Regions from separate parts of the Streptomyces sp. NPDC050423 genome, predicted to be linked through region 1. Evidence: riboswitches for the same ligand, from Rfam matches in the RefSeq annotation. Region 1 holds a riboswitch; each other region holds the start of a gene.
What was found. Region 1 has a riboswitch for cyclic di-AMP ahead of AB0I52_RS13660 (transglycosylase family protein). Riboswitches for the same ligand answer to the same signal wherever they lie in the genome.
Positions count from the first base shown of each region.

Region 2: another riboswitch for cyclic di-AMP. It lies ahead of AB0I52_RS07900 (NlpC/P60 family protein); the one in region 1 lies ahead of AB0I52_RS13660 (transglycosylase family protein).
Region 3: another riboswitch for cyclic di-AMP. It lies ahead of AB0I52_RS28785 (peptidoglycan DD-metalloendopeptidase family protein); the one in region 1 lies ahead of AB0I52_RS13660 (transglycosylase family protein).

Region 1 covers NZ_JBFAJY010000015.1:6,638-9,891, reverse strand. The annotation lists partial or broken gene AB0I52_RS13670 (cytochrome P450) at 1-188, shown strand, start outside; gene AB0I52_RS13665 (transglycosylase family protein) at 294-1,274, shown strand; cyclic di-AMP (ydaO/yuaA leader) riboswitch at 1,587-1,758, shown strand; gene AB0I52_RS13660 (transglycosylase family protein) at 1,763-2,509, shown strand; gene eno (phosphopyruvate hydratase) at 2,784-3,254, shown strand, end outside.
Region 2 covers NZ_JBFAJY010000007.1:79,678-82,931, forward strand. The annotation lists gene AB0I52_RS07895 (hypothetical protein) at 1-39, shown strand, start outside; gene AB0I52_RS07900 (NlpC/P60 family protein) at 135-1,298, opposite strand; cyclic di-AMP (ydaO/yuaA leader) riboswitch at 1,297-1,462, opposite strand; gene pcrA (DNA helicase PcrA) at 1,736-3,254, shown strand, end outside.
Region 3 covers NZ_JBFAJY010000048.1:50,454-53,707, forward strand. The annotation lists gene AB0I52_RS28775 (DUF6126 family protein) at 1-121, shown strand, start outside; gene AB0I52_RS28780 (tyrosine-protein phosphatase) at 150-962, opposite strand; cyclic di-AMP (ydaO/yuaA leader) riboswitch at 1,373-1,562, shown strand; gene AB0I52_RS28785 (peptidoglycan DD-metalloendopeptidase family protein) at 1,566-2,537, shown strand; gene AB0I52_RS28790 (SGNH/GDSL hydrolase family protein) at 2,721-3,254, shown strand, end outside.

The DNA.
Region 1 (3,254 bases):
TCGCCAGGCTGGAGGGACAGGCCGCGCTCGCCACGCTGCTGAAACGCCTTCCGGACCTGCGGCTTGCGGTGGAACCTGGCGATTTGTGCCGGCGTGGCGGGCTCATCATGCGCGGACTGCGCGCGCTTCCGGTGGAGTTCACCCCCGGGCCCACTTCCAGGGAAGGTGACACGCTGTCAACTCTGTGACTTTTACGTGATCTCTGCTGCATCGACTTGTGACACACGTTCGAGTCCCGCTAGGTTCACCGTTCGACTCACCCGTCACTCGTCAGTCACACGGAAGGCATTCCCATGGGCTCCGCGAACGGCAGACACCGTCGCCCTCGGCAGGCACCCGCGATCATCGTCGCCGCAGGCGTGACCGGCTCGGCCATTGCCATCCCGCTGCTCGGCGCGGCCGGCGCGCACGCCGCCGACGCCTCGACCTGGGACCGGGTGGCGGAGTGCGAGAGCGGCGGCATGTGGAGTGCCGACCTCAGCAACGGCTACTACGGCGGCCTGCAGTTCTCGCAGGAGGTCTGGAAGTCGTACGGCGGCGAGTCCTACGCCCCGCGCGCGGACCTCGCCAGCCGCTCGCAGCAGATCGCCGTGGCGGAGAAGGTCCTGGACGCCCAGGGGCCGAAGGCGTGGCCCAGCTGCGCGGTCATCTCCGGCCTCGCCGTCGACGGGTCCCTGCCCGGCGTCGACCCGGGCAGCACGCGGTCCGCCGACCCGGCCGAGAGCGCGGACCCGGCCGAGAGTGCGGACCCGTCCGCGAGTGCCGCCCCGTCAAAGAGCGCCGGCCCCTCGGACGACGCGTCCAAGGGCGCGACGAAGGCCCCGTCGGACGACGCCACGGCCGACACCGCCGACAAGGACCGTACGCCGGACGCCTCGGCCTCCCCGTCCGCCACGCCCTCGGCATCCGGCTCCTCCGGCGCGACCGCCCCCTCGGGCACCCCGGACGCCTCGGACGCCCCGGACGGGTCCTCCTCGGACGGGGAAGCGGGCGGCAGGCACCGCGGCGCGCCCGCCCCGGAGGGAGCGGGCAGTGACCGGGACTCGGGGCGGCACGCCTCGCGGGGCGAAGGCGACGCACGCGACAAGGGCGCACCGGCTGCTGACGGTACGTACACCGTCCGGCCGGGCGACAACCTCTGGGCGATTGCTGACGCACAGAAGCTGCCCGGCGGCTGGCCCGAGCTGTACGAGGCCAACAAGGCGACGGTCGGTTCCGACCCGGACCTCATCCTTCCCGGCCAGAGCCTCGATCTCGGCGTGCAGGCCGGATGAGGGCGGCCGCGGAAGCGGTCTGATCAACAGCCGAAAACGCCTCAAATCCGGGGCGCTTAAGAGGCCTATGTCCCACTTTTGACTAAGTGAGACATGGGTCTCTTCGCGTGAACTGGCGCGTCTTGTTCGGGAGCTCCCCCCGCAGCCCTTCCGACCTGCGCAAACATGTGTTTTTCAGATGCAATTATGGACCGCTTATCCGGTATGTCCTTCTTTGAATGTGGGGGTTGCGTGTGTTTACGGTCGGAACCGCTCGCACCGCGGGCCCCGTCGATCGTCACGCCGAATCCTGCCGTCGGTCGAAGGGAACAGACGCGTAAAGCGCCGTAGGCAGGAGCGGGGGACCCAGGTAAGTGCCGGGCCCGATCGTCGCAAGACGCATCAGGACCGGCTTGGGGTTAAGTCGTGCGCTAGGACGTGCGACCGGGCAACTCACTTGGCCCGAACCCGACAGCTCACCTCGTAGGCGTCGGTGAGGAGAAGTCTCGATGCTGCTGAACAGCAAGGGCAACAAGCACCGCCGCCCGTCCAAGGCCGTCCGTTTCGCCACGCTCGCCGGTGTGACGGGTGCCGCCATCGCCGTGCCCCTGATGGGTGCCACCGGCGCCTCCGCGGCCTCCGTCTCCACGTGGGACGCGGTCGCCCAGTGCGAGTCCGGCGGCAACTGGTCCATCAACACCGGCAACGGCTACTACGGCGGTCTGCAGTTCTCGCAGTCCAGCTGGGCCGCCGCCGGCGGTACGCAGTACGCGGCCCGCGCCGACCTGGCCAGCAAGTCCCAGCAGATCGCTGTGGCCGAGAAGCTCCTCGACATGCAGGGACCGGGCGCCTGGGCCTGCGCCGGCGCCGGCAACCTGAGCAACGACGGTGTCGACCCGGGCGTCGACACCGGCTCCACCGCCCCCAAGACCGAGACCGCTCCGAAGCAGGAGTCGGCTCCGGCCCAGCAGGCCGAGCCGAAGAAGGCCGAGCGCACCGAGGCCCCCGCCACCAACCGCTCGGACCGCTCGACCGCCCCCGAGGCCGGGCAGAAGAAGACCGTCACCACCCCGACCGGCGAGAAGGTCAAGAAGGGCGACGGCGAGTACAAGGTCGTCACCGGCGACTCGCTGAGCCAGATCGCGGCCGACCACGACGTCAAGGGCGGCTGGGAGAAGCTGTTCGAGCTGAACAAGGACATCGTCAAGGACGCCGACATGATCTTCCCGGGTCAGCAGCTCCACCTGGTGAAGTAGTTCGGCACTCTCCTCGCTGAGCGCCCCGGCCCGGCCGCACCTCCCCCCGTGCGGCCGGGCCGGGGCTCACCGCTTTCCGCGTCGATTGTTCAACTGTTGTAGTTACTGGCCAGTAAATTTCTGGCCGTTTGCCCTGCTGTGCCTGCTCTTGGGTCCTTTTTCGTCCCAGGGGACGGGCGGACGGCCGACTGAGACGGCCGGGCCGGTTAGGCTCTTGTCGCAAGGCCAAAGTGACCCTGCACAACCAGCGTCATATCCCAGAAGGAGATGCCTCGTGCCGTCCATCGACGTCGTCGTAGCCCGGGAAATCCTCGACTCCCGGGGCAACCCCACGGTCGAGGTCGAGGTTGGCCTCGACGACGGCAGCACGGGTCGTGCTGCTGTTCCGTCCGGAGCCTCCACCGGTGCGTTCGAGGCCATTGAGCTTCGCGACGGTGACCCCAACCGCTACCACGGGAAGGGCGTCGAGAAGGCGGTCCTCGCCGTGATCGAGCAGATCGGCCCGGAGCTCGTCGGCTACGACGCGACCGAGCAGCGGCTGATCGACCAGGCCATGTTCGACCTGGACGCCACCGAGAACAAGGGCTCGCTCGGCGCCAACGCCATCCTCGGCGTCTCGCTCGCCGTCGCCCACGCCGCGTCCGAGGCCTCGGACCTGCCGCTGTTCCGCTACCTCGGTGGCCCGAACGCGCACCTGCTGCCCGTCCCGATGATGAACATCCTCAACGGTGGGTCGCACGCCGAC
Region 2 (3,254 bases), on a different contig from region 1:
ACGGTCGTCAACATCTTCATCGCCACGCTCTGGACCTGACGCGACCTGACCTGACGCGACGCGACCCGACCTGACCGGGCAGCAGCCGGCGGGTGGCCGCTTCCCGCGGGGCCACCCGCCGTACCGCAACGCCCCTAACCGGGCCGCACGCTCCCGTAGATCGGCATGTAGTAGATCGATTCCTCGCGCACGTTCGCCCCCGGCTTCGGCGCGTGGATCATCATGCCGTCGCCCTTGTAGATGCCGACGTGGCTGATGTCGTCGTAGAAGAAGACCAGGTCCCCGGGCCGCAGATCCGCCGTCGCGATCCGGGTGCCGACGTTCACCTGGTCCCAGGTGGTCCGCGGAATACTGACGCCCGCCGCCTTCCAGGCCGCCTGGGTGAGCCCCGAGCAGTCGTACGAGGACGGGCCGGTCGCCCCCCAGACGTACGGCTTGCCGATCTGGGCCCTGGCGAACGCGAGGACCTTCTCGGCCTTCGTCGTGGCGCTGCTGTCCGAGCCGGAACCCGTCCCGGTGCCCGTGCCGCTCCCGGTGCCCGTGCCGGTCCCGCTCCCGGCCTCCTTGGCCTTGCGGTCGGCCTCCGCCTCCGCGGCGGCCTGCTTCTTCGCCAGCTCCGCCGCCTTGCGCTCGGCCTCGTCCTTCTTCTTCTGCTCCAGCTCGGCGAGGCGAGCCTTCTCCTCGGCGGTGAGCTTCGACAGCAGCGTGCGGGCCTCGGTCAGCTTGTCCTGGACGTTCCGCTTGCTGGTGCGCAGCCTGGTCTGGGACGCGGTGAGCGTCTCCAGGCCCGTCACCGCCTCGGCGCGCTTCTTCGACGCCTCGGCCTGCTTCGTACGGAAGTCCGTGACGGCCTGCTGCTGGTTCGCGGCCATCCGGTTCATGAGGTGGGTCTGGTCGAAGAACGACTGCGGGTCGTTCGCCAGGAAGAAGGTGGCGGTCGGCGCGAGCGCACCGTCGCGGTACTGGGCTGCGGCGTAGTTCCCGAGCGTCCGGCGGGCGTCGTTCAGCTTGTCGGCGCGCTCGGCGATGTCGTCCAGCAGCGTGTCCACCTTGGTGCGCTGCTTGGCGGACGCCTCTTTCGCCTGGTCGTAGTGCTGGGTCGCGGTGCCCGCCTGCCGGTAGAGGTCGTCGACCTTCTTCTGGACGTCCTCGATGCTGGGCTTCGGGGCCGGGGCCGCCAGCGCGCTCTGCGTGGACAGCAGGGTCACCGAGGCGAGTGCGGCCGTCGTGAACCCGATGGCCGGGGTGGTGCTGCGCACCCGGGGGCGCGGTTTGCGATGCGACGCCAAGGCCGGCATCTCCTTCCGTGGACCGCCTACCGGGTTAGCTGTCGGGTTCGGGCGGAACGGAAGGCTGCCCTACGGTCCAGGTGGGGGATTCGGACCGATTCACCCCGGTGCTGCGTGTGGGTCCCCGGTTCCGGACTCCGTACGGGCAGCCCAGGATTCGGCGTGGACGCCCGCTCGGCGTGGTTCGCCTCTGGGGGTACGGGCCGCCCGAACGTGCACGCTAGCCAACTCATGGTGCCGCTGTGAAGGTTGATGTTCGATATGCCCGATACATTTTCGTGACCTTGGTGAAGTGGACGCGGTGCGGGCAGGTCAGGCGCGGGATCCGTCCACGCAGTGTGGGTCCGGCATCGCTCTGGGTGCCCGCGCGGCGGTGCGCGGAGGTGTGCGGTTCGCCATGCGGCCCCGGCCTTGATCCGCCGGACAGGCCCTAGACTCGGACAGCGATGAGCAGCCTCTTTGACGACAGTTTCCTGGCCGGCCTCCAGCACGCGGAGGAAGGGCCCCCGCCGCCCCCCGAGGACTCCGCACCCGAAGCGGTGCCGGAGGACCTCTTCGGGGGCGTGTTCGACGGGCCCCCGCCGCCCCGCGACGCGTACTACCGCGACGGGGCCCACCGCCCGGTGATCGACGCCGCCGCGCTGCTCGACGGGCTGAACACCGAGCAGCGCGCCGCCGTCGTGCACGCGGGGTCCCCGCTGCTCATCGTCGCCGGGGCCGGTTCGGGCAAGACCCGGGTACTGACCCACCGCATCGCCCACCTGCTCGCCGAGCGGGGCGTGCACCCCGGCCAGATCCTGGCGATCACCTTCACCAACAAGGCCGCCGGCGAGATGAAGGAGCGCGTCGAGCAGCTCGTCGGCCCCCGCGCCAACGCCATGTGGGTCATGACCTTCCACAGCGCGTGCGTCCGGATCCTGCGCCGCGAGTCGAAGAGGCTCGGCTTCACGTCCTCGTTCTCGATCTACGACGCCGCGGACTCCAAGCGGCTGATGGCCCTGGTCTGCCGCGATCTCGACCTCGACCCGAAGCGCTTCCCGCCGAAGTCGTTCACGGCGAAGGTGTCGAACCTGAAGAACGAGCTGATCGACGAGGAGACCTTCGCCGGCCAGGCCGCGGACGGTTTCGAGAAGACGCTCGCCCAGGCCTACGCGATGTACCAGTCCCGGCTGCGCGAGGCCAACGCGCTGGACTTCGACGACATCATCATGACGACGGTGCACCTGCTCCAGGCCTTCCCCGACGTCGCCGAGCACTACCGCCGCCGCTTCCGGCACGTCCTGGTCGACGAGTACCAGGACACCAACCACGCCCAGTACACGCTCGTACGGGAACTGGTCGGCCCGGCCGGTGCCGCCGACGCCCCCGGCGAGCTGTGCGTCGTCGGTGACGCGGACCAGTCGATCTACGCCTTCCGGGGCGCCACGATCCGCAACATCCTCCAGTTCGAGGAGGACTACCCGGACGCGACCACGATCCTGCTGGAACAGAACTACCGTTCCACCCAGACGATCCTGTCCGCCGCCAACGCCGTCATCGAGCGCAACGAGAGCCGCCGCCCGAAGAACCTCTGGACCAACGCCGGATCAGGCGCCCGGATCACCGGCTACGTCGCGGACACCGAGCACGACGAGGCGCAGTTCGTCGCCGACGAGATCGACCGGCTGACCGACGCGGGCGACGCCAAGGCCGGCGACGTCGCGATCTTCTACCGGACGAACGCGCAGTCCCGTGTCTTCGAGGAGATCTTCATCCGGGTCGGCCTGCCCTACAAGGTCGTCGGCGGTGTGCGCTTCTACGAGCGCAAGGAGGTCCGGGACGTCCTGGCCTACCTCCGGGTCCTCTCCAACCCCGAGGACACGGTCCCGCTGCGCCGCATCCTCAACGTGCCCAAGCGCGGCATCGGTGACCGGGCCGAGGCGATGATCGACGCCCTGTCGCTGCGCGAGAAGATCACCTTCCCGC
Region 3 (3,254 bases), on a different contig from region 1:
CTCGCAGGAGAGCCGGATGCCGCGCGGGCTCGTCATCAGGCTGTTCGCCTATCTGGTGGCCGGGCACGTCATCGCGGGTTTCCTCTACCTGCTGTTCGCCGTGGGGATGCACAACCAGTAGCCGGGAGCTCGGTGTGCCGGCCGGCCGGTCACGCGTCGTCGAGGAGCCGCTCGCGCAGTCGCTCCCGGGTCTCGGGGGTGATTTTCAGCCCCTCGGAGAGGTAGCGGTCGGTGCCGCCCCAGGTCTCGTCGATCGTGGCGAAGGCCGCGGCGAGATATTCGCTGTGGGCGCCGAAGAGCGGGCTGAGGAGCTCCATCACCTCGGGCGACATCCCGGCCGCCGAGGTGTCGCTGCGGCGCACCCGGTAGCGGCGGTGGGCGTCGTTGGACTTGAGGTAGTCGGCCTCGACGGCTTCGCGCCCGACGCCGACCGCGAGCAGCGAGACCGCGATCGAGAGCCCCGCCCGGTCCTTGCCGGCCGCGCAGTGCATCAGGGCGGGGACGCTGTCCTCGGCCAGGGCGTGCAGCACGCGGCTGTGCTCGGCGGTGCGCTCCAGGATGATCGTCCGGTAGGAGGCGACCATGCGGTCGGTCCCCTTGCCGCCGTCGAGGAGGCCGCGCAGCTCGTCCGTGTTGCCGTCGCGCACCATCCGCCAGAACTCGGCGCCGTCCGCCGGGTCGGTGAGGGGGATGTTCACATTGCGTACGCCGGGCAGCTCGACGTCCAGTCCGTCCAGCTTCAGGTCGGCGGCATTGCGGAAGTCGAAGACGGTGTGGAGGCCGAGACCGCCGAGGAACGCGGCGTCCTCGGCGGTGGCGCCCGCCAGGTGACCGCTGCGGTAGAGCCGTCCGTACCGCACCCGGCGGCCGTCCGCGGTGGGCAGTCCGCCCACGTCACGGAAATTACGGACCCCCGCCAGCTCGGGTTCCGTCGACGGGGTCTGCGGCAGCTGCTGCGTCACGGTCACTCCTGGAGGCTCTGCCGCCGACGCGTGTCGCCGACGGGTCCACTCCCGTGACGATACGACATCGGATACTCGGGCAATCGTCTCGGTGACGGCCCCGCGCGGACTCCTGGGTGGGGCCCCGTCTGCGGCTCCGGTGCGAACTACGGGCGTGACATGTCCGTATTGAGGCTTTGGTCGAACATGCCCTGCTTGTGCGGGAGATGATCGCCCCCTCGTGAGCGGGATCATATCCGTGACGGTGTGTGGCGACGCCGCGGCTGGGTATTCCATGCGCCGCGCGGAAAGCCAAGATCCGTAATCCACGGAGTGTGACCGGAATTCCGCTCCGATTTCCCGGAGTGGAATCCGGTGTGGAACCCATGGCTTGTTTCCGCCGTCCCCACTCGCTTACGTTCGCTCTCAATCCGGATGGAACGCCTAATCCTGCCGCCGTCCGGAATTCGCACCCACTCACCGTGTGGCAGGAGCGGGGGAACCAGGTAAGCCGCCGACCGGAGAGATCCGGCCGGCTCGGGGTGAAGTCGCGCCAGGCGCGACCGGGCATCTCCAGCCCGAACCCGACAGCTCACCTCGTAGGCGCCGGAGAGGAAATTCTTCATGCCCATATCGGGTAAGCACCGCCGTCCGAAGTCCAGCACCATCGCCCGCGCCGTCGTCGTCGCGAGCGCCGGCGGAGCCGTCATCGCGCTTCCGCTGCTCGGCGCCACCGGTGCCAACGCCGCGGAGCAGGCCGCTCCCGGCACCGCGAACTCGGCCGTCGCCACGCACGCCGCCCAGGCCAAGCCGGTCTCGGAGAAGCAGGACGGCACCGCGACGTACTCCGTGGTCTCCGGCGACTACCTGTCGAAGATCGCTGCCGAGCACAAGCTCAAGGGTGGCTGGGAGAAGCTGTACCAGGACAACCGCAAGGTCGTCGGCGACGACCCGAGCCTGATCTTCCCGGGCATGAAGCTGACGCTCGGCGGCAAGGCCTGGGGCCACGCCTCGACCACCGGCTCGCCCACCTCCGCGGGTGCCACCACCCCGTCGAAGGCTCCCTCCAAGGCTCCTTCCAAGGCTCCGGCCAAGACCGAGTCCAAGGCCCCCACGGCCTCCAACGCCGCGTCCTCCTCCGACGCCCAGGCGTCCAACGGGACCTCGGCCCCGGCCGAGCGGAGCACCGGCTCCGGTTACGTCCACCCGGTTCCCGGCAACCACACCACCGCCTACCGTGCCTCCGGCGCCAGCTGGTCCAGCGGCAGCCACACCGGCATCGACTTCCCCGTGTCCACCGGCACCAGCGTGAAGGCGATCACCTCGGGCACCGTCGTCACCGCCGGCTGGGGCGGCGCGTACGGCAACGAGGTCGTCATCAAGCACGCCGACGGCCACTACTCGCAGTACGGACACATGTCCTCGCTCTCCGTCTCGGCGGGCCAGACCGTGACCGCGGGCCAGCAGGTCGGCCTCTCCGGCGCCACCGGCAACGCGACCGGCCCGCACCTGCACTTCGAGATCCGCACGGGTCCGGCGTACGGCTCGGACGTCGACCCGATCGCCTACCTGGCGTCGAACGGGATCAACGTCTGATCCAGGCAGCACCGGTCCGGTAACCCGGACCTGAGCAATACACAGAGGGACGGTGCGCGGCGGCGCACCGTCCCTCTGCTTATTCCCCCTTTACCAAAACCTGACCGGGTGGTCTATCTCACCACCCGTCAACCCCGTATTACGGTCGCGTAGGTCACATTCGACGGTGCAGGATATGCCCTTGTGGCAAACGATTCGAGAAACATCCGACAGAGCGTCATCAACAGGCAGGGCGCCATCGAGTCGTACGCGGCGATTGGCGACAGCTTCACCGAGGGAGTCGGCGATCTCGGCCCCGACGGGACATTCGTCGGCTGGGCGGACAGGTTCGCGGTCATCCTCGCTGACCAGCTCCCGGACCCCGGAACGGCACCGGGCCTCGCAGGCGCCGCGCACGGGAACTTCAGGTACGCCAATCTCGCCGTACGAGGACGTCTCCTCGACCAGATAGTCGAGGAGCAGGTGCCCCGCGCCAGGGAACTCGCCCCCGACCTGGTGAGCTTCTGCGCGGGCGGCAACGACATCATCCGGCCGGGCACCGATCCCGACGACGTCGCCGAGCGCTTCGAGCGCGCTGTCGCGGAGCTGACCGAATCGGTCGGCACCGTCATGGTCACCACCGGCTTCGACACTCGCGGCGTTCCCGTGCTGCGCCATCTGCGCGGCAAGATCGCCACCTACACCGCCCATGTGCGGTCCATCGCGGACCGCTACGAC